Regions from separate parts of the Polycladomyces zharkentensis genome, predicted to be linked through region 2. Evidence: riboswitches for the same ligand, from Rfam matches in the RefSeq annotation. Region 2 holds a riboswitch; each other region holds the start of a gene.
What was found. Region 2 has a riboswitch for cobalamin ahead of JQC72_RS10965 (hypothetical protein). Riboswitches for the same ligand answer to the same signal wherever they lie in the genome.
Positions count from the first base shown of each region.

Region 1: another riboswitch for cobalamin. It lies ahead of JQC72_RS05190 (ribonucleoside-diphosphate reductase subunit alpha); the one in region 2 lies ahead of JQC72_RS10965 (hypothetical protein).
Region 3: another riboswitch for cobalamin. It lies ahead of JQC72_RS16090 (ABC transporter substrate-binding protein); the one in region 2 lies ahead of JQC72_RS10965 (hypothetical protein).

Region 1 is NZ_JAFHAP010000005.1:142,273-144,540, forward strand. It holds cobalamin riboswitch at 676-995, shown strand; gene JQC72_RS05190 (ribonucleoside-diphosphate reductase subunit alpha) at 1,171-2,268, shown strand, end outside.
Region 2 is NZ_JAFHAP010000009.1:115,863-118,130, forward strand. It holds partial or broken gene JQC72_RS10955 (MFS transporter) at 1-42, opposite strand, end outside; partial or broken gene JQC72_RS10960 (helix-turn-helix domain-containing protein) at 55-490, shown strand; cobalamin riboswitch at 841-1,034, shown strand; gene JQC72_RS10965 (hypothetical protein) at 1,287-1,763, shown strand; gene JQC72_RS10970 (hypothetical protein) at 1,750-2,268, shown strand, end outside.
Region 3 is NZ_JAFHAP010000021.1:18,008-20,275, reverse strand. It holds gene JQC72_RS16095 (FecCD family ABC transporter permease) at 1-128, opposite strand, end outside; gene JQC72_RS16090 (ABC transporter substrate-binding protein) at 154-1,098, opposite strand; cobalamin riboswitch at 1,235-1,431, opposite strand; gene JQC72_RS16085 (alpha/beta hydrolase family protein) at 1,861-2,268, shown strand, end outside.

The sequences.
Region 1 (2,268 bases), on a different contig from region 2:
AATAGCATGTCATTTGTGCCTGTTTGTAATATTAGTATATTTTATTCGTTATCGGCATGTCAACCATTCTGATTCTTTCAAACAACTAGTATTAATATATTTGATGATAGATTCTGATCAGGGAAATACTCTTTAATGCCATCAGAGTAAGTTAAAGTGGAGATTTGTACCTTTCGGCCTAAAAGGCAACTATAAATGAACGCTATAACTGTAAAAGAAAAAAGTCCTCAAACAGTGAGGACTTTATCCGCGACTTCCTCGAGACGATGGATCAGGGGGCATCCAGAGCATCTGCCATCTTACTTGCACTACTCATTGCGTTCGTCTCGAGATACTTAAGCATTGGAGACTCCCAGACGTTCTGCCAGTTCAGTTTGTGCAATTCCTTTGACTTCTCAGTTTTGAACGTGATCCAATCGACATGCAGGTCCCAAGAGGGGCGAAACCTACGAAACCTGGACCCGAACGGAGCGGGCAAAACCCTCCATCACCTTGTCGATCCGAATCTTCCGATGGGAGTTGAAAAACACAAGTTGTAGTATTGGCTAAAAAAACCTCATACAAGGTATGGTGTTTGAATAGATCCTCCGCGATTCATTTTTCGTCCGTTTTTGATAGAGGAAGAGATTGGACATGGAAAAACCGGTAAGATACAATGGACCTGCTTTTGGACAACGACATACCGGGGGAAAAGGTGGAGTGGTTCACCCACTCCCGAAGAGGGAAGCCGGTGAAAATCCGGCGCGGTCCCGCCACTGTGAATGGGGAGCCGGGCCGTATGTCACTGTCGAAAGACGGGAAGACACGGCCGCCAGGGGGCTGGAGGATCTCTGGTATTCTCAGGTTGATGGAAAGATGGGTTTTCCAGCGACTTTAGCCAGGCGAAGTAGGAGCGAGTGGGAAAGAGATCCACCAGAATCAACCTGTTTACCACACTTGCAGCCCCCATGCGATGATCCATGAGCCAGGAGACCTGCCTTTTCCGACAACACCGTTGACCTACGAGGATAGGGAGGTGTTTGATGTGCCGCGTGTCGCGATCGGTACGATCGGCCTGTGCGGGTCGTGCCGTTTTTGTGTTCACGGTTGGACAGGTGCTTCATCAAACACTTCCCTTGACAGGGAAGTTTTTATATTTGTCCGCATCTGAAATGGAAAGGGTGCTGGTAGATGGAACTAGTAGAGATGAAAAAAGAAACGGAATGGGAGTCGCTCGTTCGCTCGGTGTGCGCAGAGACAGGAGATCTCGATGCCCAATCGCTGATTGTCGCCGCCAAAGCGCAGCTAAGGGAAGGGATGACGGATCGGGAGATTCTGCGGACATTGGCGCAGACGGCGGTGGAACAAACCAGCATCGAACAACCGGGTTGGCAGTTTGTTGCGGCCCGTTTGCTGGCGGAGGAATTGTATCGTGCGGCGGCCCACAACCGGGGATATGACCGTGTGCAGGGCGAGTACGGCGATTTTTATGATTTACTGCAAAAGCTGACGGCAAAAGGGTTGTACGGTTCCTATCTGCTGGAACATTACACCGAGGCGGAAATCCGCGAACTGGAAGCCTCCATCTGTCCGGAGCGGGACCGGTTGTTTCATTACATCGGATTGAAGATACTGGCGGACCGGTATCTCGTGCGGGATTACGACGGTGCGGTGATGGAGTTGCCGCAAGAGCGGTTTATGGTCATCGCCATGCATCTGGCAATGAAGGAACGGGATCGGTTGACGTGGGCCAAACAGATGTACGACGTGTTGTCCCGGTTGGAGGTGACGGTGGCGACACCGACGATGAGCAATGCCGGGCGGCCATTGCACCAGCTTTCTTCCTGTTTCATCGATACCGTGGACGATTCGCTGTGGTCCATTTACAATACCAACACCGCTACCGCCCAGGTGTCCAAACACGGTGGTGGTGTGGGCATCTATCTGGGAAAAGTGCGGGCCAAGGGGTCCAAAATTCGCGGACACAAAGGCGCTTCCGGCGGTGTCATCCCTTGGGTGCGCAATTTCAACAACACGGCCGTGGCGGTGGATCAACTGGGGGTGCGCAAAGGGGCGTTTGCCATCTATCTGGATGTGTGGCATGCGGACATCCTTGACTTTTTGAACCTGAAGACCAATAACGGTGATGACCGGTTAAAAGCGCACGACATCTTTCCCGGCGTATGCATCCCCGACCTGTTTATGCGCCGGGTGAAGGAACGGGGGATGTGGTACCTGTTCGACCCGCACGAAGTACGTGAAGTGATGGGGTTCAGCCTGGAAGACGCT
Region 2 (2,268 bases):
TCCTGCACTGTAAACCAATCCTTCGGTTCTGACCCCCGATTTCCATTCTCCATATTAACAGAGATAAAAGAAATAACTAACATCATGACAGAGGCTTTTTGTGATTTTGCCGATAGGGTACGAAAAATACTCAAGAGAAATAACGATATGCAAAAACTTCATTTTTAACAATATATATGAAAAAATAACAATTCCACAGCTTGCTAAATTAGTGGACCTGAGACCGGGTTATTTGTCCCAATTGTTTAAAAAAGAAGTTGGTATCCCCCTGAGTAAATATATACAACGTGAAAAAATCGAAGAAGCGAAGAAATTACTGATTCTAACTGATTACTCCTTGGCAGATATTTGCTCGCGCCTAAATTTTAACGACCAAAGCTACTTTACCAAGGTATTTAAAAAGTTTACAGGCGTCACTCCAAAACAGTATAGGGATAATCATCAACCATCGACATGCATTTACCCCGAGAAACGGGAGAATGTTTCCTGAACGATTTCATTTCCAGGATTTCAAAGGAGTAAATAGACTTGCCTTACAAATTATCCTGAGTGGTGGGTGTGCCGGATCACCAAGCGGCAGGCAGATCCCTCTCAAAAGGGAGGAGACGTTGACGGCGATGTTTGCAGAGCCGGTTTCAAGTAGAAAGATTGCAGTATGATGATGAAAATAACCATTCCCATTACAACGGGTGAAAACGGAAAACAGGCTTGATTTGGGACCGGCGGAACAAAAACGGGGGAATCGACTTCACATTCGGTCAATGAAAAAAACTCCGAGTTGCGAATCTCTTTTTCCTTCGATACAATAAATAGAGATTTTGATGGTGATGTTTGACAATCGTATATCAAAAGGGAAAAGGTGGAGTGGTTCGCCCACTCCCGAAGAGGGAAGCCGGTGAAAATCCGGCGCGGTCCCGCCACTGTGAATGGGGAGCGATACCGCGGTCACTGTCGTCAGTGTGACGATGGGAAGGCCCGGTATGGGTGCGCGATGATCCATGAGCCAGGAGACCTGCCTTTTCCAACAACACCGTTGACCTACGAGGATAGGGAGGTGTTTAGATCGGGCTGGACGATTGTCCGCTGGATGAGCGCAGCCCGCCTGGGGATTCGTGTACCTTTTTCAGGCCCTCAGACGGGAGTCGCTGCATTCGGTCGGGTTGAGGCACAACTGCGCGATTTAAGCACTTCCATTTGGAGGTGCTTTTATTTTTTGGCAGGGGAGGTTCTTTATGTTTCGCAGTGTGATAGGAGCATGCTTGCTGGGGGTGTGTTGTTGGTGGGGGGTGTCCACGGCGTGGGCCCACGGTGATGAGAATCACGGGGCACAGCATCCGGCTCAGGAGCGTGTGGTACCGTTGGAAAAAGCCGTTCCGGACCAGCATCCGGCACAGGTTGTACTGGACGCCGGTGAATGGCCGGACGGTACATCGGTTCGGGTGAAGATGTTCGCCCCGGCTTCGGGTGTACTGTCCACCGATTTTCCCCGGGTGGAAGGGACACCTTTGCTGGACAGCACGATGGCGGTCAATGCGGGGAAGGTGCGGTTCACGTATCTGTTTCCGATTCGGGGAACGTACCACATCATGTTGGAACGGACGGATGGGGGCAAAAGTGTCCCGAAACCGGTGACACTGACCATCCCGGAAAATCCGCAGGAAGTGCGCAATCTGTTTTTGTTGCTCGCCGGACTGTTCGGATTGGGCGGTTTGTCCGGATATATCTTGACGCGTTGGAGGGTTCGAAGCCATGCAGAAACGTAAGCGCGATTTGCTAACCGCCGGTTCTGTCGTCTCTTGCGGGCGTTCTCCCATTGATGAAATCGGGGTGGGTGGCGGGCGATCCCGATGGAACAAACGTCAAAGGGGATTGGGTTCTCTCCTGCCGGTCTGGGTCGGGCTATGCCTGATGATGCTGTTGATCCCCCATACTTCTGTACTGGCAGCCCCTTCTACGGGTTGGTCCGAACTGCGGTTGGACAAGCGGGCGGAAGTGGGACATCTGGCACATTACCAAGGAAAATTGGCGGGAGTAACTCCCGCTCATCCGGCGGAGATAGAGTTGGTTGCCCGCAATCAGGAGCATGGGAATACGGTGTTCCGTAGCCGCGTGCAGATAAAGGACGGACATTTTCGATTTGCCGTTCAATTTTTTGACGGTGCGCCCCATCAAGTGTTACTCCTCGCTTACCGGCCGGGGGAAGCGAAGCCGTTTGCAACTCAACAGGTACAAGTGGATGTGGAGACATTGCCGCCACCGCGATCGGCA
Region 3 (2,268 bases), on a different contig from region 2:
CCGACTCCGGGCAACGCACGCCCCAGAATCCGCCATACATCCGCCAGCGGGATCGGCGTACTGCCGACGGAAACGGCCACGGCCACCGTCAACGTCAGCAGTCCCGCCAGACCCGCCAACCACCACATTTGCTTTCTCCCCATCATACTTCCCTTACTGTTTCGCACCAAACACTTGCGGATACAACACTTGCGCGATCTGTTTCAGCCCTTGCGTGACCCGCGGGCCGGGCCGGTTGACCAAATCCGGGTTGACCGTGACGATCCGTTTTTGTTTCACGGCGTTGATCCCGGCCCACCCGGAACGGGAGGCGATTTGCGACACCGCTTTATTGCCGCCGGTGTCATAGGTGGCGATGATCACGTCCGGATTCCACTTGACCACCTGCTCCGCCGACACTTGAGGCCATCCTTTTTGGCTTGCGGCCACGTTGTTCCCTCCGGCCAAACGGATCAGCTCGTCCATAAAGGTGCCCGAACCGGCGGTAAACAATGTCGGGTCCAGCTCAATCCACACTTTGACCCGTTTGTCGGCCGGGATGGAAGCCACCTTTTTCGTCACTTCGTTTTTCTCCCGTTCCATCTTTGCGACTACCTGACGAGCCTTGTCCACGGCACCTGTCGCTTTGCCCACCAAGAGAATGGAATCTTCTACACCTTTGAGGCTTTGACCGTCCACCACCACGACCGTCAACCCCAGTTTCCGCAATTGGCCGATGGTATCCTGGCCGTTGATCGGATTGGCCAGCACCAGATCAGGCTTCAGCGACACCACTTTTTCCACGTTGATCTTCAAATCGCCCACTTTTTCCTTTTTCGTTGCTTCCGCCGGATAATTGTCCAAGGAGGAAACGCCGACGATCTTTTTGTCCAGCCCCAAAGCAAACGCGATTTCCGTTGTGCTGGGAACCAACGAAACGATACGCCGGGGCTCCTGTTTGATCGTTACGTTTTGTCCGGATGCATCCTTGAGGGTAACCGGGAAATCACCTTGTTTTCCATTATGATCAGCGTGCGGTTGGGGTGCCTGTGAACAACCGGCCAATCCCATCGTCATGACCAACAACAACGACAACAACCAACCATACCATCTCTTCATCCAGTCCCTCTCCTTCCTTCACCAACATAAAAAAACCCCGCCTCCATCGAGGTCAGGGAAATCCTCTCGCGCATACCGCATGCTGGAAAACGCGCACGCGAGTGTTGCGCTCCTCCTCACACCCCGAAGGAGAATCGCAAGTGACCGCGAAAAGGCAGGTCTCCTGGCTCGTGGATCACCGCATTCGGTCGCGCCTTCCCATCCCCTTGGGGACAGTGGCATCGTGCGACCGCGCTCCCCACTCACAGTGGCGGGACCGCGCCGGATTTACACCGGTCTTCCCTTTTCACCTTTATCCGTTTCGGATAAAGGACCTTTTCGCCTATTCACTTGTCGGTCAGCAAATCGCTGTACCCGAATTTTAACATTTCGTCGGGCTTATGACCATCCCCCTTGTTTGGTGAACGGCACTCGCGGGAAAGAGGAAATGGACGGTTTTGATGCGAAATGATGTTTGTTTACGGCGTGTCCGGCAAAAACGGTCCACATTGCTTCCCGGCTCGCTCCACCTGCGCCCTGCGGGGAAGCGGCTCATGGCCGCTCCGACCCGGTGAGCGCAGGGCGCGGGCAAAGTACGCTTCTCTTAGAGGAATTTGCCCGCGATTCAATTGCTGCGCTTTCCGGGTCTTCGCTCTGCCGGGTCTTGGTAAGTCGCCGCCTGGGAAAACATGTGTCCCGGTTACAGAATGATGAGACACGCCTTGGGAAGCCGATCGCGGAAAGGAGGGTACAGGCGCAACCTTACCATTTGCGCCGCAAGAGATGGAACATCGCACATTCACATGGGATTTGGGAAAGGAAAACCGCATCATCCGCGGAGACGTTTATGCCACAACGACCGAATCGCCGCTCCCGGTCATTATTTTGTGCCACGGTTTTAAGGGATTCAAAAACTGGGGCTTTTTCCCGCATGCTGCCCATGTTTTGGCAGAACGGGGGTTTGCCGTCATCACCTTCAATTTCTCCATGAACGGGGTGGGTGAAAACCTGGAAGAATTCGACGAACTGGACAAGTTCGCCCGCAATACGTATTCCCGTGAGCAGGAGGATTTGACATACCTCCTGGATCGGCTGTTACAGGGAGACGTACCTTTGCGTGAGGCGATGGACACCAGTAAAATTGCCCTTGTCGGGCACAGTCGCGGTGGAGGGAACAGCCTGATCTTCGCG